Regions from separate parts of the Rhodococcus sp. NPDC003382 genome, predicted to be linked through region 3. Evidence: riboswitches for the same ligand, from Rfam matches in the RefSeq annotation. Region 3 holds a riboswitch; each other region holds the start of a gene.
The links. Region 3 has a riboswitch for S-adenosylmethionine ahead of ACWDUD_RS12510 (aminotransferase class V-fold PLP-dependent enzyme). Riboswitches for the same ligand answer to the same signal wherever they lie in the genome.
Positions count from the first base shown of each region.

Region 1: it holds a riboswitch for S-adenosylmethionine, as region 3 does, so the genes downstream of both, metX (homoserine O-acetyltransferase MetX) here and ACWDUD_RS12510 (aminotransferase class V-fold PLP-dependent enzyme) in region 3, are expected to answer to the same signal.
Region 2: it holds a riboswitch for S-adenosylmethionine, as region 3 does, so the genes downstream of both, ACWDUD_RS22340 (hypothetical protein) here and ACWDUD_RS12510 (aminotransferase class V-fold PLP-dependent enzyme) in region 3, are expected to answer to the same signal.

Region 1 is NZ_JBSFRH010000005.1:179,074-185,758, reverse strand. It holds gene ACWDUD_RS06145 (pentapeptide repeat-containing protein) at 1-289, shown strand, start outside; gene ACWDUD_RS06140 (bifunctional methylenetetrahydrofolate dehydrogenase/methenyltetrahydrofolate cyclohydrolase) at 324-1,178, shown strand; gene ACWDUD_RS06135 (DUF3017 domain-containing protein) at 1,199-1,483, shown strand; gene metX (homoserine O-acetyltransferase MetX) at 1,480-2,610, opposite strand; SAM riboswitch class IV at 2,744-2,861, opposite strand; gene ACWDUD_RS06125 (NADP-dependent isocitrate dehydrogenase) at 3,122-4,339, shown strand; gene acnA (aconitate hydratase AcnA) at 4,455-6,685, opposite strand, start outside.
Region 2 is NZ_JBSFRH010000037.1:48,757-55,441, forward strand. It holds gene ACWDUD_RS22330 (enoyl-CoA hydratase/isomerase family protein) at 1-780, opposite strand, end outside; gene ACWDUD_RS22335 (enoyl-CoA hydratase/isomerase family protein) at 869-1,777, shown strand; SAM riboswitch class IV at 1,832-1,944, shown strand; gene ACWDUD_RS22340 (hypothetical protein) at 1,972-2,373, shown strand; gene ACWDUD_RS22345 (SOS response-associated peptidase) at 2,437-3,153, opposite strand; gene ACWDUD_RS22350 (DJ-1/PfpI family protein) at 3,260-3,883, shown strand; gene ACWDUD_RS22355 (trans-sulfuration enzyme family protein) at 3,890-5,071, opposite strand; gene ACWDUD_RS22360 (hypothetical protein) at 5,266-5,880, shown strand; gene ACWDUD_RS22365 (enoyl-CoA hydratase/isomerase family protein) at 5,980-6,685, opposite strand, start outside.
Region 3 is NZ_JBSFRH010000015.1:13,198-19,882, forward strand. It holds gene ACWDUD_RS12500 (M1 family metallopeptidase) at 1-40, opposite strand, end outside; gene ACWDUD_RS12505 (Pls/PosA family non-ribosomal peptide synthetase) at 37-3,945, opposite strand; SAM riboswitch class IV at 4,138-4,254, shown strand; gene ACWDUD_RS12510 (aminotransferase class V-fold PLP-dependent enzyme) at 4,320-5,633, shown strand; gene ACWDUD_RS12515 (putative leader peptide) at 5,679-5,771, shown strand; gene ACWDUD_RS12520 (hypothetical protein) at 5,837-6,421, shown strand; gene ACWDUD_RS12525 (winged helix-turn-helix domain-containing protein) at 6,503-6,685, opposite strand, start outside.

The DNA.
Region 1 (6,685 bases), on a different contig from region 3:
CGCGAGTCTGCGCGGCGCCGACCTGCGTGGCCTGGACCTGAGCACCTGCATCTTCCGCGACGCCGACCTGACCCGCGCCGACATGCGGTACGCGGTGCTGCGGACGGTGGATCTGCTGGGCGCGCGGCCGGTGGGGGTCCGGCTGGACGGCGCGGACCTGCGCGGCGCCCACATCGGTCCCGCCTTGTGGCGCAGCGCGGAACTCGACCACACCCGGATCGAGCAGTCGCAGGCGATCGGCTACGCCCGCGCTCACGGCCTCGACATCGACGAGCCCGACCGCCGTTGAAGTACCGGGACACGGACCTGCGACAATGGCAGTCGTGACTGCGACGATCCTGGACGGCAAGGCAACCCGCGACGAGATTTTCGAGGACCTGAAGGCCCGAGTGGCCGCGCTGAAGGCGAAGGGCATCACGCCCGGCCTCGGCACCGTCCTCGTCGGTGACGATCCCGGATCGGCTGCGTACGTGCGCGGTAAGCACAACGACTGCGCGAAGGTCGGCATCACCTCGATCCGCAAGGATCTGCCCGCCGACATCACCCAGGAGCAGCTCAACGCCGCGATCGACGAGCTCAACGCCGATCCTGCGTGCACCGGCTACATCGTGCAGCTTCCCCTCCCCAAGCATCTCGACGAGAACGCCGCGCTCGAACGCATCGACCCGGACAAGGACGCCGACGGCCTGCACCCGGTGAACCTCGGCCGGCTCGTGCTCGGCAAGGAGGCTCCGCTGCCCTGCACCCCGCGCGGCATCGTGCACCTGCTGCGCCGTTACGAGGTTCCGATCGCCGGCGCCCATGTGGTCGTCGTCGGCCGTGGCGTCACCGTCGGCCGTCCCATCGGCCTGCTGCTCACCCGTCGCAGTGAGAACGCGACCGTGACGCTCTGCCACACCGGGACCAAGGATCTGAAGGCCGAGGTGGAGCGCGCCGACATCGTCGTCGCGGCGGCCGGTGTGCCCGGTCTGATCACCGCGGACATGGTCAAGCCGGGTGCGGCGGTGCTCGACGTGGGTGTCTCCCGCACCGCGGACGGTCTGCGCGGAGACGTCGCCGGCGAGGTGCGCGAGGTCGCCGGGTTCATTTCGCCGAATCCCGGTGGTGTCGGCCCGCTGACCCGTGCCTTCCTGCTCACGAACGTGGTGGAGCGGGCCGAGCAGCTCGCCGGCCTCTGATCCGGAACCAGGCGACTCGGATGGACCGTTGGATGCGGTTCGCCCGCCGGAACCTGCCGTTGGTGGCGGTGACCGTGGTCATCGCCGCCGCGGTGGTGCTGGTGCTCGCGGACCGGTGGCGGCGCGGCGCGTTCGTGTTCGGTGGCGCTGTGATCCTCGCGGGTGTGCTGCGGTGGGCGCTGGCGCCCGAGCAGGTCGGGGTGCTGGCCGTGCGCGGCAAACGATTCGATGTCGTGGCGATGCTCCTGGTGGGAGGGGCGATCGTGGCGCTTGCCGTCTCGATCGACCCTCTCGGAACCGGTTAGCCGCGTTCGACCAGGTCCATCAGTTCGACCAGGAGCTTGGCAACGGCGTCGGCCTCGGTGAGGAATCCGTCGTGCCCGTCCCGCGATTCGAGGACCCGCAGACCGTCGCAGTTGGGCAGCCCGTCGGCGATCTCCTGCTGCAGCCGCAGCGGGTACAGCCGATCGGAGCTGACGCCCGCGACGATCGTCGGAACCGGGGAACCGGCGAGCGCAGCCTGGACTCCACCCCGTCCGCGCCCGACGTCGTGGCGGTTCATGGCCTCGGTGAGGACGACGTAGGTGCCGGGGTCGAACCGCGACACCAGCTTGTCGGCCTGGTGTTGGAGGTAGCTCTGCACCGCGTACCGTCCGCCCTGCCACGGATCCTCGTCGGCCTGAGGCGAATTCGCGTAGCGGGAGTCGAGTTCTTCCTCGGTGCGGTAGGTCAGGTGTGCGATGCGGCGCGCGATGCCCAGACCGGCGTCCGGACGGCGTCCGGTGCCGTGATAGTCGCCGCCCTGCCAGTCGGGGTCGCCGGTGATGACGGCCATCTGCGTGGTCTGGGTGCCGATCTGGTCGGCGGTGGCGCGGGCGCCCACGGCAAGGATCAGCGAGGCCCGGACCCGGTCCGGATGGGTGACAATCCACTCGAGCGTGCGCATGCCACCCATGGATCCGCCGGTGACGGCGGCGAGGGTCTCGATGCCGAGCACGTCGAGCAGCGCGGCCTCGGCGGCGACCTGATCGCGGATGGTGATCTGCGGGAAACGCGACCCCCACGGTTTGCCGTCCGGGGCGATGCTGCCCGGCCCGGTGCTGCCGCGGCAGCCTCCGAGCACGTTGGACGCCACGACGCACCAGCGGTTGGTGTCGATCGGGGCGCCCGGCCCGACCATTCCGGTCCACCACCCGGGTGAGGGGTGATCCGGTCCGGCGGGTCCGGTGATGTGCGAATCCCCGGTGAGTGCGTGCTCGACCAGGACGACGTTGTCGCGCGCGGGGGAGAGGGCTCCCCAGCGCTGCACCGCGAGCGTGACGTTCGGGAGCGTCTCACCGTTCTCCAGCGACAGAGCGCCGATGTCGACCAGGCCGAGACGGCCGTCCTCGGGAGGAAGGTCGACGTATCGCCGTTCGGTGCCCGCCGTCAAGACGCGGCCGCCTCGACGACGACGGTGGGGGTGAGGGTGTGGGTCATCATGTCCTTCTGGGCGGGCGGCGGATGGTCGGGTCGGATCTACGCGCGACAGCTCATGATCACAACTCTCATGGTCACTACCTCCCTGTACAGGCTTGCCGCCCGGCCTGTGCGCCGAACGGCCCGGTCTTCACCCGGAGCACCCCACCCTGACCGGAGGGTTGCCGACCAGCAAGCCGGGGCTCGATGCTGGTACTCATGACCTGAACGGCAAGTTTAGCGGCTCGTTCCGGCGCGCCGGAAGCCGGGCCGAGCGCCCCGCTGACCAGCGCAAAGTTACCGGTCGGTAGTGAAACCCGCGCTTTGCGCTCCCAGGGAATAGCAGTACGCTTGTCTTGTTTGGCACGTGTTCCCGCGCGTGTGAACACGTCCATGCTCAGATCCCTCTGAGCAGTGTGAAGCCGTACTCACAAAGTGCGGTCGAATCGGGCCGAGGAAACGTCCTAGGAGGACACGAAGCGCACATGTCCAAGATCAAGGTTGAAGGCAAGGTCGTCGAACTCGACGGCGACGAGATGACCCGCATCATCTGGCAGTTCATCAAAGACAAGCTGATCCACCCTTACCTGGATGTCGATCTCGAGTACTACGACCTCGGAATCGAGCACCGCGACGCGACCGACGATCAGGTCACGATCGACGCGGCGAACGCCATCAAGAAGCACGGCGTCGGCGTCAAGTGCGCCACGATCACCCCGGACGAGGCGCGCGTCGAAGAGTTCGGCCTCAAGAAGATGTGGCGCTCGCCCAACGGCACGATCCGAAACATCCTCGGCGGCACCATCTTCCGCGCCCCGATCATCATCTCCAACGTGCCCCGCCTGGTTCCGGGCTGGACCAAGCCGGTGATCGTCGGCCGTCACGCCTTCGGCGACCAGTACCGCGCCACCGACTTCAAGGTCCCCGGCGCCGGCACCGTCACGATCACCTTCACGCCCGAGGACGGCAGCGAGCCGATCCAGCACGAGGTGTGCAAGATCCCCGAGGACGGCGGCGTCGTCATGGGGATGTACAACTACAAGAAGTCCATCCAGGACTTCGCGCGTGCGTCGCTGGCCTACGGCCTGCAGCAGAACTACCCGGTCTACCTGTCGACCAAGAACACGATCCTCAAGGCCTACGACGGCATGTTCAAGGACGAGTTCCAGCGGATCTACGAGGAAGAGTTCAAGGCGGAATTCGACGCCGCGGGCCTGACCTACGAGCACCGCCTCATCGACGACATGGTCGCCTCCTCCCTCAAGTGGGAGGGCGGCTACGTGTGGGCCTGCAAGAACTACGACGGCGACGTCCAGTCCGACACCGTCGCGCAGGGCTACGGTTCGCTCGGCCTGATGACCTCCGTGCTCATGACCCCGGACGGCAAGACCGTCGAGGCCGAGGCGGCGCACGGCACCGTCACCCGTCACTACCGTCAGCACCAGCAGGGCAAGCCGACGTCGACCAACCCGATCGCGTCGATCTTCGCCTGGACCCGCGGTCTCGAGCACCGCGGCAAGCTCGACAACACCCCCGAGGTGATCGAGTTCGCGCAGCAGCTCGAGGACGTCGTCATCAAGACCGTCGAAGCCGGCCAGATGACCAAGGACCTCGCTCTGCTCGTCGGCCCCGAGCAGGGCTGGCAGACCACCGAGGAGTTCCTCGGCACCCTCGACGAGAACCTGCAGAAGGCTCGCGCCTGACGTAGCTCGCGACACAGCAGAACGGGGCGCCTCCGGAAGGAGGCGCCCCGTTCTTTTGCTTTTCGTCGGGTCGACAGCGTTGTCGGGCCGACAGCGTTGTCGGGCCGACAGCGTGTCAGACCGACAGCGGCGACCGCGTAGCCAGGAGATGTCCGAACAGGCCACCGGCACGCAGCCATTCGTACTCCAGCGGAGTGTCGAGCCGTGCCAGTGCAGTGCCCTCCCACGACACCCTGCCCGCGCGCGTGACCCGGACCGTGACGTCCCGGGATGTTCCGAGATCGTCCAGACCGAGCACGGAGATCTCCTCGCTGCCGTCGAACTCCTCGGGGGCGGGTCCGTCCCACTGGATCGGCAGGACACCCAGCGCGACCAGGTTGGTCCGGTGGATGCGTTCGAAGCTGCGGGCGAGAACGGCCCGGACACCGAGCAGCCGTGTCACCTTGGCGGCCCAGTCGCGGGCGGACCCGGCGCCGTAGAGTTCTCCCGCAACCACGACGACGGGTGTGCCGTGCTCCCGGTGGTGTTCGGCGGCGACGTGGACCGGCACCGGAGGCTGCTCCGGCGAGATCCGCGTCCAGCCGCCCTCGCGCTCGGGCGCGAGGAAGTTGCGCAGGCGGGTGTTCGCGAAGCCGCCCCGGACCATCACGTCGTGGTTCAGCCGGCGAGAACTGAAGGTGCCCAGCGCCCGTTCGTCGACACCGCGTTCGACGAGCCAGCGTCCGGCCGCGGAATCGGGCAGGACCCGCGCGACGGGGGAGATGTGGTCGGTGGTCACGGCATCCCCGAGCACGAGCAGGGGACGCGCGTGCAGGTCTCCCGTGATCGCGGGCACGGTCAGCTCGGTGTCGGTGAACGGGGGCCGGCGGATGCTGCCGGTTTCCCCGTCCCACCGGTAGTGCTCGCCGTGCGGGTACTCGAGCTGTTCCCAGCGGTCGGTCGTCAACGCCCGATCCGCGCCACGGCCCAGCGCTGCCGCTTCGTGCTCGGCGAGCAGCGCGTCGATCTCCTGCTCGTCCGGCCAGAGGTCGGCGAGGGTGACCGGCGAGCTGTCACCGGCGTGACCGAGAGGCTCGGCCGACAGGTCGACCCGGACGTTGCCGGCCAGGGCGTAGGCCACGACCAGCGCCGGGGAGGCGAGGTAGGCGTGGGTGACGTCCGGGTGGATCCGGCCGGTGAAGTTCCGGTTGCCGGACAGCACGGCGGTGTCCGCGGTCCTGTCCGAGCCGGCCGGGGCCGGAGACAGCGGACCGGAGTTGCCCATGCAGGTGCCGCAACCGAATCCGGTGACGTGGAAACCGAGCCGGTCGAGGTGTGCCTGCAGGCCGCTGGACTCCAGGAGGTCGGCCGCGGCGCGGGATCCGGGGGTGAGCGAGGTCTTGGTCCACGGTGCCGCGGCGAGACCGGCCGCGACGGCGTTGCGCGCGAGCAGACCCGCGGTCACCAGGGCGCGGGGGTTGGACGTGTTGGTGCAGCTGGTGATCGCGGCGATGGCGATGTCGCCGCTGTGCGAGCCGGACTCGCCGCGGGATGCGGGAACGTCGGACAGCGACAGGGCTTCGTGCGGCCGCGACGGACCGGCCAGCGTCGTCGTGATGCTGCCGAGGTCGATCCGCAGTGTCGTCCCGAACCGGGGGACCGGGCTGGTTGCGGTGTGCAGCAGGCCCTGGGCGGCCAGGTACTGCCCGGCCAGGCGGACCTGCTCGGGCGAGCGCCCGGTGGTGGACAGGTACTCGAGGGTGCGGTGATCCGCGGGGAACCACGCCATCGTGGCGCCGTATTCGGGGGCCATGTTGGCGACCGTGGCGCGGTCGGGCACCGACAGCGAACCGAGGCCGTCGCCGTGGAATTCGACGATCGCCCCGACCACGTTCACCGCGCGCAGACGTTCCGCCAGGGTCAGTGCCAGGTCGGACGCGAGCACTCCCGGCGCGAGGCGGCCGGTGAGTTCGACACCGACGACGCGCGGCACCCGGATCATGAGGGCCTGCCCGAGCGCTGCGGCGGTGGCCTCGATTCCGCCGACGCCCCACCCGGTGACACCGAGCGCGTTGATCATCGTGGTGTGCGAGTCGGTGCCGACCAGCGCGTCCAGGGCCGCCACACGCAGGCCGTCGGATTCGGTGGTGGTGACCACCGGTGCCAGGACCTCGAGGTTCAGCTGGTGACAGATGCCGACCCCGGGCGGGACGACGCGGAGCCCGGGGATGCGGTCCTGGGCCCAGCGCAGGAATCGGTAGCGGTCGTGGTGGCGCATGTACTCGAGGTCGATGTTCCGGCCCGCTGCGGCGACGTGTCCGTGTTCGTCGACCTCCAGCGCGTGGTCCACGACGAGGTCGAGGGGCA
Region 2 (6,685 bases), on a different contig from region 3:
CCGCTTCTCGACGAACGCGCGCGGGCCCTCGAGGGCGTCTTCGGTGCGGGTCACGCGTTCGCGGAACGACTCGGCCAGCATCTCCGCCTCGTGCAGCGGGACGTTCAGGCCTTTGACGATCGCCAGCCGTGTTCCCCGAACCGCCAGGGGCGCATTGGAATTGACGATGCCGGCGATCTCGTGGGCGCGGTCCAGGAGCCGGTCGTGCTCGACGACCTCGGTGACCATCCCCAATTCGTATGCGCGCGCGGCGCTCATCCGCTCGTGTTTGCCCATGAGCGCCATGCGCAGGGCGACCGACCGGGGCAGCACCCGGGACACCCGGACCATCTCGCGGCCGGCGACCAGGCCGATGCTCACGTGCGGGTCGAAGAAGGTGGCCTCCTCCGAGGCGATCACGATGTCGCAGGTGGTGACCCAGTCGAGTCCTGCGCCGCAGCACAGACCGTTGATCGCGGCGACGATCGGTTTCGTCATGGTCCGGAACGGTGGTGTGCCCTCCTGGGGCGCCTCCCACTGTTCGTAGGTCGACAGATACGGGCGCTCGTTGATCACCTTGCCGTCACCGGGGATCTCCTTGACGTCGGCCCCGGTGCAGAACGCGCGGCCGGTGCCGGTGACGACGAGCGTCCAGACCTTGTCGTCGTTCTCCGCCTCGGCGTACGCGGCGCGCAGTTCGGTGATCATGTGGGGGCTGAGCGCATTGAGGGCTTCGGGCCGGTTCAGCGTGAGAGTGGCCGTGTGCCCGTCGACTTCGTACTCGATCGTGTCGAACGGCATGTGTTTCCTTCTGCGGAGATGACAGCCATACTGGTGTATCTACAGTATCCCATACCGTTATGCCCGATCCAGCGGAAGAGAGACAACGATGACGAGCTCCAGTGCCGCGGACGGACGTGTCCTCTTCGACGTGGATCCGGATCGCCGCATCGCGACCGTCACCCTCAACGACCCCGCGCGCCGCAATTCTTACGACGCCCCTATGCGCGACGCGCTCGCCCGATACCTCGACGACGTCGCGCAGGACGATGACATCACGGTCGTGCTGCTGCGGGGCGCCGACGGTGTGTTCAGTACCGGAGCCGATATGAACAACGCATATGGGTGGTATGGCACGAAGGGTGAGTGGGACCGTTCGCAGAAGAGCCGGCCCAGCCAGCGGCGCCGTCTCACCGTCGACCGCAAGACATTCGGCTTCTACCACGAGTTCCTGGGCTATCCGAAGGTCACGGTGGGGGAGATCAGCGGTTACGCGCTCGGTGGTGGGTTCGAGATGGCACTGATGACCGACATCTCCGTGATCGCGCGGGACACCCGCATCGGGATGCCCGCCACCCGGTTCCTCGGCCCGGCGCTGGGCAGCCTGCACATGTTCTTCCACCGGCTCGGACCGGTCCTCGCGCGACGGCTGCTGCTGACGGGAGACATCGTCGACGCCGCGTCCGTCGAACACCTCGGAGTGTTCACCGAGACGTGCGAGCCCGGTGCGGTCACCGCACGCGCCCGGTACTGGGCGGAGAAGGCCGCGAAGATGCCCGCCGACGGGGTCGTCATCGCGAAGGAGGCGTTCCGGCTCGTCGAGCAGAGTCAGGCCTATCAGGGCGAGGAGGTCGCGAGCTATCTGTTCCACGCCTTCGGCACGAACCTGCAGTTCGGGCCGGGTGAGTTCAACTTCGTCAAGACGAGGGCCGAACACGGGACCAAGGAAGCATTCCGCCTGCGCGACGAGCACTTCCACGTCCCCGATCCCGGCGGCTCCGCCGCCGGTGTGCACTAGTGGCGGTTGGGGCCGCCACAAAGGCACACCGAGGGATGCGGTACAGTGACGGTGCTTCACGAGTTGCCGTCGCCAAGCCCCGACTGGACGGCACACCAACCCCACGCTCGCGGGTGGTTCGGGTGACGAAGCGGTCCGAGACCGACCGGCTCGGACAGGAGCGCCCCGTCCCGGGGCTTACCCGGAGGAACACGATGATCCTTGTCGCTCGTTCGATCGTCCGCACCGCCGTCACGTGCCGCTCGTACCACGACGGCCATCACGTCCATCACATCCGTGCTCGGCACGCCCTCGCGGACCGCGATCTCGCGGTGCACGTGCTCGTCGAGATCGTCGACGGAAGAACCCTGCAATTGTCCTGGGACGGAAACAGATTCGAGTTCCAGCACCACGACGTCGACGCGATCGCCCAGGCTCTCGACCTCGGCGGTGACATCGGCGAATGGATCCCGCGATGGCGCGTGCTCGTTCTGCCCGGCCGGGAACCGGAGGACCGCACCGTGTTCACGCTGAGCGATTCGGAGCACTGGTCCGACTGCACCTCGCCGAAACCGGAGACGGGCCCTATCGAGCAGGTGCTGAATGCACTCGTGTGAGCGGGACCGGCGGAACTCGGTGTAGGAAAGGTGTTTCCGCCCGCCGACGGGATCGGGTCGCCGTCACGGGTTCACCGGAAGCAGTAGCTCCGGGGAGTTGTTGCGCGGATTGTTCACCGCGGTGCTCACCTCGTACGGGTGCAGATGCGGCTCCGGGATCGAGTTGAGCAGGGCTTCGACGTCGTCGCGATCGGTGAGGGTCGGGTCGAGCCACGGGTCGATGAACGACTCCGGCAGCAACACGGGGGAGCGGTCGTGGATGTGCCCGGCCGCGTCGGTCGCCGGTCGGGTGAGCACAGTGCACGTCCACAGCCACCTGTTCGGATCGTCCTCGGGTAGTTCCGGATTCGGCCACAATTCGTACAGGCCGGCCATCGCGAGCGGTTTGTCGGCGTGGAGGAAGAACGGGATCTTCTTGCCGTTCTCGTCCTTCAGCCACTCGAAGTAGCCGTCGGCCGGCAGAATGCAGCGCCGACGTGCCGCGGCCGCTTTGAACGCGGGTTTGCTCGTGACGGTCTCGGAGCGCGCGTTGATCATGCGGGAACCGATCTTCGGGTCCTTCGCCCAGAACGGAACCAGCCCCCACCTGGTCGTGCTGTTGAGCTGCCGAACCGGTTCGGCGTCGGGTTCGTCTCGCGGGGCGCGTTCGAGCACGACGTTCACTCGCTGGGTGGGGGCGATGTTGTACGACGGGGGCAGTTCGTCACCGACCGTGGCTGCGGTTTCGTACGCCGCGATCAGGTCGTCGCGGGTGCTCGTGCTCGCATAGCGTCCACACATCGGGCGCTCCTTCCCGTGGTTCGGCTCATGTCCCATCCTGCCGGAACGGCGGACGATCGGTGGCGATGTCGTCCGGGGCACGCCGACGTCGTGCAAGACTCGGAAGGTGACCGGATCGGCAACGCGTAGCGTCTCCATCGTCCTGTTCGACGGTTTCGAACTGCTGGACGTCTTCGGGCCCGTGGCGTTGCTGAGCAGGTTCCCCGATTCGGTCGAGGTGCTGATGCTCGGGCCGCACGAAGGACCGGTCCGCAGCAGCCAGGGAACCGAGGTCGTCGCGACCGCGAGCTACCACGACGCACCGGAATCGGACATCGTGATGGTGCCCGGAGGGATGGGCACCCGCTCCCTTGTCCGCGACGAACGCTTCCTCACCTGGCTTCGGGAGTGGGCATCGACGGCGACGATCGTGACATCGGTGTGCACCGGGTCCGCGCTGCTCGCCGCCGCCGGGCTGCTGAACGGGTATCGGGCGACGTCGAACAAGCTGGCCTTCGAGTGGGCATCCGGCCACGGCACCGACGTCGAATGGGCGCCCCGCGCACGATGGGTGCACGACCGCGACCGGTGGACCTCGTCCGGGGTGGCCGCCGGCATGGACATGACGGGTGCTCTGCTCAGGTACCTGTTCGGCCGCGAGGAAGCCGAACGTGCCGCGCGCGAGATCGAGCTGGAGCTGCACACCGACCCCGACCGTGATCCGTTCGCCGTGGCGCACGGACTCGAATAGCCGAACTCAGCGTCCGACGACGTCGAGCGCCCGGGTGAGGTCGGCGATCAGATCGTCGGCGTCCTCGAGCCCGATCGACAGGCGAATCATCGATCCGGTGATCCTGCGCCGTTCGCGTTCTTCGGGGGAGAGGTCGTAGTGGGTGGTGGTGACCGGTTGCGTCACCAGGCTTTCCACCCCACCGAGGCTCGGCGCCAACGCGAACAACTCGAGCCGGTCCACGACCTGCACGGTCGTCTCTGCGTCCGCCGCGACCTCGATGGTGACGACCCCGCCGAACCCGGACATCTGCTTCGCCGCCAGCAGGTGACCGGGAAAGCTCGGCAGTCCCGGATACAGCACTCGCGACACTCGCGGATCGGCCTCCATCGCCTCGGCGACCGCCTGCGCGTTGGCATTGTGCTGACGCACCCGCACGACGAGGGTGCGCAGGCTGCGCGACAGCATCGACGCCGTTTCCGGCGCGATAGTCGAACCGAAACTCTTCCGCCAGGCCTTCAGCGGTTCGACGAGTTCGGTTGCGCCGAGCACGAATCCGGCGGTGACATCGGAATGCCCGCCGAGGTACTTCGTCGCCGAATACGAGACGAGGTCGGCGCCCAGCTCGAGCGGCCGCTGATTGACCGGCGAGGCGAAGGTGTTGTCGACCGCGACCTTCGCGCCGTAACGGTGCGCCAGCTCCGAGATCGCGGTGATGTCATAGATGCCCAGCGCCGGGTTGGTCGGAGTCTCGAAGAACACCAGCTTCGCTCCGTCGCGCAGCACGTCCTCGAGCCGGTCGAGTTCGTCGCCCAACAGGAACGTGGTGGTGATCCCGAGCTGCGCGAGCTGATTGCCGAGCAGTTCCATGGTGCCGCCGTAGGCATCGCCGACGCACACGATCCCGTCGCGGCCGTAGTGCACGAACAGCGCGGTTTCGGCCGCCATCCCCGAGCAGAACGCCAACGCGCTGGCGGCACCTTCGATCGAGGCCATCGTCTCCTCGAGGGCGAAGATCGTCGGGTTCAGGCCGTAGCGGGTGTAGAGCGGGCCGCGGACGCGTCCGTCGGCGACGTCGAGCAGCGCCGCGGTGTTCTCGAACGCGAAGGTCGTGGTGTTGTAGACCGGCATGTGCGGCGCACCGTAGGCGTCGGTGACGGTGGTGCCGTGAATGGCCCTGGTAGACCGACCCGCTGATGCATCCTTCACGCCTTAGCTCCGTTCCATGAGACTCCTCGGACGTCACCGAGTATCGCGGATGCGCGGTTCGGCACCTCGAGGCGCCGTCCCGGGACGTCTGCCGACAAGAAGAGGACCTCTGCCGACAAGGATCAGGTCGTGCCGAACATGAGCGCGGCGTAGCGTCTCCGATGTCCGTATCACCGATACGACGGGACTGGGCGATGACTGCGAGCGATCCTGCACCGAAACCGCTCGGAGCCGGCGGCGAGCCGGACGACCGGCCGGAACCGCTGCCGCTGCGCACGGCGCTGCCGCGTCTTGGGCGCTGCGCCGGACGCACCGCGTCGCTGCTGGCCCACCGGAGCCTGCACCTGCCGACCGGCAACAAGGGCCGGACGATAGCCTTCGCCGACGGAACCTCCGCGGTGATCTACCGCGAAACCGTCGCGGATCGCGGCGACCCGGCCGACCCGGTGATCCTGGTGGTCGCATTCCGGCTGCGCGGTGTCCGGGGCCGTGGACACGCACTGTTCCGGGCGGAAAGCATGCTCAACACACCGCTGTTCGCCGGCTTTCCCGGGTTCGTGTCGAAGCTGTGGCTCACCGCGGACGAGGCCGGCCGGTACCGGGGCTTCTATCAGTGGGACGGTGCCGACAGCGCTCGGGACTACGTCCGCGCCCTGTGGTGGCCGCTCGCGCTGGTCAGCGATCGCGCCTCGATCCGCTACCGCGTGTTGCCGGGCCTGTTCCGCGACGACGTTCTCGCCGCCGCCGGGCGGGAAAGCACGAGCGACACCGCAGCCGGCGAGTGGTGGCGGCTGAGCAGGATTTCGTGAGGTCGCCGGCGCGTCGTCGGCGGTGGTGCCCGAGCGAATGTACCGCTCGTCTCCTTGGATCGACTGAATGTACCGCTCGCTCGGAAAACAGGGGGAGCGTCAGCGCTCGGCGACGGAGGTGCGGCGATAGACCGGGTCGCGCTTCTCGGCAAATGCTGCGAACGCTTCGAGCACATCCGGTGCCGCCAGGTTCACCGCCTGCGCCGCGGCCTCCCCGTCGAGCGCTTCGTCCAGCGTCCGGTCGATCCCGTTGTCGATCAGGGACTTGGTCTGCGCCAGCGCGATCGGTGGGCCGGTCGCGAGCCGGGCCGCGAGGGCGTCGACGAATCCGTCGATTTCGGTTTCGGGCTGCAGCCACGTGACCAGACCGAGCGCGTGTGCTTCGTCGGCGCCGATCATGTCGGCGAGCATCGTCAGCCGCTTGGCCTGCTGCAGCCCCACGAGCCGCGGCAGCAGCCACGAACCGCCGGTGTCGATCGACAGGGCGCGCCGGGTGAAGATCTGGCAGAAGCGCGCCTCCGGGGTCGCGACCACGAAATCGCAGCCCAGCGCCAGATTCCATCCGGCGCCCACGGTGACGCCGCGCACCTTCGCGATCGTCGGGACCGGCAGGCCGTGCAGCAGTCGCACGGTGTCGTTGACGCGGCGGGTCTCCTCGCTCGGGTCGGGAAACTTGTCCATGCCCGCGGTGGCGGACAGGTCGGCCCCGCTGCTGAACGTGCCGCCCGCGCCGGTCAGCACGACCGCGCGCACGTCGTGACCCGGTTCGACGTCACGCAACCGTTCGCCCAGCAACGTCCACATC
Region 3 (6,685 bases):
CCACGGGGGCGACCGGCTTGGCCGCCTTGCCGGACTTCATCGGGGCGACCAATCCGCGGGCGACGTCCACGGGGCGATGGGATTGCCCTGCCAGCGGGTCGACGCGGGGACGACATCGCCGCGCATCACGAGCGAGGCCGGGCCCACGGTGGCTCCGGCGCCGATGCCCGACGCCGGCAGCGCGACGCACTGCGGGCCGAGCGTGGCTCCGTTCTCGAGGGTCACGGTGTCCATGGACATGATCCGATCATGGAACAGATGCGTCTGCACCACGCACCCCCGTTCCACGGTCGCTCCGTCCTCGAGCGTCACCAGATCCGCCTCCGGCAGCCAGTAGCTTTCACACCACACGCCGCGGCCGATGTGCGCGCCGAGCGCCCGCAGCCACAGATTCATCGCGACGGTTCCGGTCGCCGGGCGGGCGAACCAGGGCGCGGCGACCATCTCGACGAACGTGTCGGACACCTCGTTCCGCCACACGAACGAACTCCACAGCGGATGTTCCACCCGGCCGATCCGCCCGACCACCAACCATTTCGCCGCCACCGAGATTCCGCACGCGACCGCACCGGCGATCATGAGGACGAGACCGCCGAGCAGCAGGGCGAGCGGATATCCCCCGACGGCCGCGAGCGCGTTCAGTGCAAACAGCACACCGAGCCCGATCCCGAACGTCACCATCATCGGGACGAGCCGGAACGTTTCGACGCATCCCCGCGCGACCTTCAGTTTCAGTGGGGGAGCGAACGTGCGGGTCGCATCGGAGTCGCCCGCGGAACGGCGCAGTCGGACCGGGGGACTGCCCAGCCACGACGACCCGGACTTGGCTTTCGTCGGCGCTGCGGACAGCACCGCGACGAGACCGTGCTTCGGTACCCGGCGTCCCGGCGCGGCCATGCCCGAGTTGCCGAGGAACGCGCGCTTGCCGACCTTCGCGTGGGAGATGAACAGCCAGCCGCCACCGAGTTCGTAGGACGCGACCATGGTGTCGTCGGCGAGGAACGCCCCGTCGGCGACCTTTGTGAACTTGGGGACCATCAGCACGGTCGACGCCTCGACGTCCTTGCCGATGTCGGCGCCGAGCAGACGCAGCCAGATCGGGGTGAGCATCGAGGCGTACAGCGGGAACAGGAACGTGCGTGAGGAGTCCATGAGCCGTTCGGTGGCCCACACCTGCCAGCCGACGCGGCTGCGCACCGGGTGCCAGCCCTCGGTCATGCCGAGCGACAGCAGTCGCACCGCTGCGACGGTGAGCAGTGCGAACACGAACATGGTGAGCAGCCCGGCCGCGGGCAGCATCACGAGGGACCGGGCGACGGCCTCGGGCAGCGTCGCGGTGTCGCTCACCCACCAGCCGATCAACGCCACGCCGGCGCCGATCGCGACGAGCGGCAACCCGGCGATCAGCACCGAACTCGCACCGAACACCGGCACCCACGCCGGCGCGCGACGGGGCGGCTCGGCCGGCCACGGATGCGACGCCTTTCCCACCTTCACGGCGGGCGAGCCGGCCCACTGTTGTCCGGACTTGACGCGCCCGAACACCGCGGATCCGGCTTCGACCACCGCGTTCTTGCCGATCTTGCACCCGGGATTGAGGGTGGACCGGGCCCCGATCGACGCGCCTGCCCCGATCCGGATCGTGCCGATGTGCACCACGTCGCCGTCCACCCAGTGACCAGACAGGTCCACCTCGGGTTCGATCGAGCAGCCGTCACCGAGTTCGAGCATCCCGGTCACCGGCGGCAGGCTGTGCAGATCGACGCCGCGGCCGACCTTCGCACCGAGCGCGCGGGCGTAGTACAGCATCCACGGGGCACCGGACAGGTTCGCGGCCCCGCTCGCCTCGACCAGCCGCAGAGACGACCACAGGCGCAGATGCACCGAGCCGCCGCGGCGATACGTGCCGGGCTTCACGCCGCGCAGCAGGATCCGCGCGCCCGCGACCGCGATCGTCATGCGGCCGAGCGGGGTGATGAACAGCAGCACACCGAGCGCGACCCACCACCACGACAGGGTGACGGTCCACGGCACCGAGACGACGGTCGCGAGCACGTTGTTCAGCACGGCCAGCCACGTCACCCACTGCATGCCGGTCAGCGTGGTCAGCGGGACGGTCGCGGCGATCTGCGCCAGCTGCGCGGACCGCGGTGTCGGTTCGACGGTCCGGGGAGCGACGGTTTCGGTCGGGGCGAGCTCGTCGAGGTACAGGGCGAGCGAACCGAGCCGCGGATGGTCGTACAGTTCCGCGACGGTCATCTCCGGATAGCGTTCGCGCAGGGCCGTCACCAGCTGCGCCGCCGACAGTGAGCCGCCGCCGAGTTCGAAGAAGTCGTCGTCGAGGCCCTCCACGTGGGCGCCGAGCAGCGACATCCACAGGCTCGCGAGCCATTCCGCGGTGGGGTCCAGTCCGAGTGCCTCGGCGGACTCGGCGTCGGCGCCGGGCAGCGGCCACGGCAGCGCGTTCCGGTCGACCTTGCCGGACGTGCGGGTGGGTAGTTCGTCGACGAGCGCCAGTCGCGGGACCATCGCGGCGGGAAGCTGCTCGGTGAGCAGGTCGCGCGCCGAGGCGACATCGAAGTCCGGGTCGGTGCTGGCGATGTAGCCCACGAGCATTGCGTGCCCGGCCGCGGTCTTGCGCACGGCGCAGGCGCCGCCCGCGACGCCCGGCAGGTTCTGCAGGGCGTTGTCGATCTCGCCGAGTTCGATGCGTCTGCCGCCGATCTTGACCTGGTCGTCCGCGCGACCCTGGAAGAGCAGGCCGCGACGGTCGAGGGTCACCAGATCGCCGCTGCGGTAGGCGCGTTCCCAGCCCAGGGTCGGCATGGGCGCGTATTTCTCGGCGTCCTTGGCGGGGTCGAGGTAGCGGGCCAGGCCGACGCCGCCGATGACGAGTTCGCCGGTGGCGCCCTCCTCGACGGGCACCCCGTCGGCGTCGACGACGGCGAGGTCCCAGCCGTCGAGCGGCAGGCCGATGCGGATGGGGCCGGTGCCGTCCATCCGGGCGGCACACGCGACCACGGTCGCTTCCGTCGGCCCGTAGGTGTTCCACACCTCCCGGCCGGGGACGGCGAGCCGGGCGGCGAGGTCCGGGGGACAGGCCTCCCCGCCGAAGATGAGCAGCCGCACCGCTTCGAGCGCTTCGGCGGGCCACATCGCCGCGAGCGTGGGCACGGTGGAGACGACGGTGACATCGCGGGAGACCAGCCACGGACCCAGATCCATGCCGGAGCGCACCAGCGATCGGGGCGCGGGGACCAGGCACGCGCCGTGCCGCCACGCCAGCCACATCTCCTCGCACGACGCGTCGAATGCCACCGACAGGCCGGCGAGTACCCGGTCGCCTGGTCCGATCGGGTTGTCCTGCACGAACATTCGCGCTTCGGCATCGACGAAGGCGGCGGCGTTGCGGTGGGTGACCGCGACGCCCTTCGGGGTGCCCGTCGACCCGGAGGTGAAGATGATCCAGGCGTCGTCGTCGAGCCGCGGTCCGCGGATCTGCGGATTCGCGGACCCAGGTGCGGTGCCGGGGCCGATCCCGTTCTCGGTGACGATCGCGGTGACCCCCGCCTCCCCGAACACCAGCTCGGCTCGTTCGTCGGGATCGTCCGCGTCGACCGGAACGTACGCCGCGCCCGCGGCCAGCACCGACAGGATGGTGACGTACAGGTCCTTCGTGCCCGACGGCATGCGCACCCCGACCCGGTCGCCGGCGCCGACGCCCGCGTCGGTCAGCCGGTAGGCGCCGGCGACGATCTCCTCCGCCAGCTCCGCGTAGCTGAGCGTGACCTTGCCGTCGTCGATCGCGGGGGCGTCGGGATGGGCGTCGGCGGTGCTGCGCAGGATGTCGACGAGGGTCCGCGCGGGAGGCGTGAACGAGGAGCGCAGGTACTCGTCCGGTATTCGAGCCGGCCGACCCGGATCCGTCTTGGGCTGGACAGACAATCTGCGTCCTTCTCTAGGTGTCGATGCGTGTGGCCGGTTGTCTCACGGCCGGGTGGACGGCAGGTGAACTCCCTGCCGGCGGGCGGTCGCTTCGACCGATTGTGCTCCGGACCATCGACTTCTCGCCTGTCGACCGCGCGCGAAATGTTTCGGTTTGACAACAGCGGCGACGTGCTGTCATCCTCTTCGGCAGGTCACGAGTACCAGCATCAAGCCCCGGCTCGCTGGTCGGCAACCCTCCTCCGCGGTGGGGTGCTCCGGGTGACGACCAGGCTGTGGTTCCAACACCGGACGCAGCAAGCGCGGACTCCGCCGGCGATCCAACATCGTCGTGGCGATCACCGACGGGTCCCTGGACAGACAAGGGATTACTGATGACTGCTGCAATGACCGCCACCTGCATCGCCCCCATTGCTCGCGTTTCCGGCTGTGACCTGCAGGTTCCGCTCGTCCAGGGTGGCACCTGCACGTACGCCAACTTCGACTACGCCGCGAGTGCTCCGGCCCTGGCCGCCGTCACCGACCGCATCGCCGAACTGCTGCCCTTCTACGCCAGCGTTCACCGCGGCGCCGGCTACGCCTCGCGCGTGACCACGGACGCCTACGAGAAGTGCCGGGCCGTGGTTGCCGGATTCGTCGGTGCTGCCGACGATCAGGTCGTCGTGTTCACCCGCAACACCACCGATTCCCTGAACCTGCTCGCGACCGCCGTGCCCGGTGACGTCGTGCTCCTCGACATCGAACATCACGCGAATCTGTTGCCGTGGAAGAACGCCCGCATCGTCGAGGCCGCCGACACGGTCGCGGGGACGGTCGAGCGACTCGCCGCGGAACTGCGCCGCGCGCCGGCCGCGCTGCTCGCGATCACCGGAGCCTCGAACGTCACCGGTGAGCTGCTGCCCATCGAGGAACTCGCGAACCTCGCGCACGAGTGCGGTGCCCGCATCCTCGTCGACGGCGCACAGCTGGTCCCGCACCGCCGCATCGACCTCGCCGCGACCGGCGTCGACTACCTCGCGTTCTCCGGTCACAAGACGTACGCGCCGTTCGGTGCCGGCGTCCTGGTCGGCCGCCGCGACTGGCTCGATGTCGCCGAGCCCTACCTCGCCGGTGGTGGCGCGGTGCGCGAGGTGCGCCTGGACCACACCGACTGGGCCTGCGCCCCGGCGCGCCACGAGGCCGGATCGCCGAACGTGCTCGGTGCGGCCGCGATCGCGGCGGCCTGCGAAGCGCTCGCCGGTTTCGACGCCGACGCCGTCGCCCGCCACGAAGAGGAACTGAGCCGTCTGCTGGTCGAGGGCCTGCGCGAAATCGACGGCGTCGAACTGCTGCGCCTGTGGGAGGACTCGTGCGAGTCCGTCGGCATCGTCACCTTCACGGTCGCGGGCTACGAACCCGCCGAGGTCGCGGCGTACCTGTCGGCGGAGCACGGCATCGGCGTCCGCGACGGACGTTTCTGCGCGCATCCGCTGCTCGCCCGCGTCGGCCGCGCCGGAGGTGCAGTGCGTGCCTCCCTCGGCCTCGGCAGCTCGTCCGCCGACGTGGAGCGTCTGGTCGGGGCGGTGCGTCGCCTCGTCGAGCACGGCCCGTCCTGGACCTACGCGAAGACCGACGGCCTGTGGGGCCCGTCCCCGGAGACCCGCCCGGGTCTCGCGGCGGAGGGCGCGGGCGCGTCGGAGTGCGTCTGATCACCCCGATCGACAATTTCCCACAAGATCGGTAGGGTATTGCCCATGGCATCGCAGACCGCATCGAACGTCGTCGCACAGTGGTGCCGTCGTCATGTCGATCTGTGCCGTACCGCTTCCGGCATGTGTACGAGCTGAACGACACCCCAGTCTCCACAGCTCATCGCCGCGGGATCGCCTGCGGCAGTTCGAAGGAACCCCACATGTCGTACAACATCGTTCACACCGTGTCGTCCGCGCGCCCGCTGCGTGTCGCCGTCGAGCTCTCCGGTCCGTCCGGCCCGCACTACTGGGCCGATCTCACCGCCGGCCGACCCGGCGAGGAGTCGCTCGATCTCAGTGCGCCGCAGCCGAATGTCGTGCGGATCCGCGCCACCGATCTGCGCGAGACCCGCAAGGCCACCGATCGCGTCCGTGCCGGGCTCGTCGCCGAGGGTCGCGACCCCGGCAGCGTCACCGTCCTGGTCGATCTCGAGGTGGTCGTCGCATCCGAGGCCCGCAGCGCGCGGAAGCAGTACGCGCAGTTGGATGTTCCGCGCGCGTCGGACACCCTGTCGTACGTCGGTACCCCGCAGGGGCTTGCCGGCCTCATCGCCGACATCCACTCCACGCACGTCGCGGACGGTGTCACCCTCGTTCCGCTGGCGGCGCCGTTCACCGTGGAACACATCATCGACGGAACGCTGCCGTGGCTCGAAGCCCGCGGCCTCGCGGCGACCGCGCCGTCCGTCGTGGAAGTGTTGCGCCGCTTCGGAACCGGTGGTCGGGGCCTCGTCCGCGCCTCCTGAGTATCCCGGCGCGAGCCGGTCACGATTCGAAAAGCCGAGTGGGGCGAGAGAACGGATTCTCTCGCCCCACTCGCTGTGTCTTCAGGCCGAACGCCGGGTCAGGGGTTCGACGACGTGCACGCCGGGATCGGGGTCGAAACGGTAGCCGGTTCCCCGCACCGTCGTGATGATGGATCCGAATCTTCCCAGCTTCGTGCGGATTCGGGACACGTGGACGTCGACGCTGCGACCGCGTCCGTGGTCGACGTTCGCCGCGGCGGGATC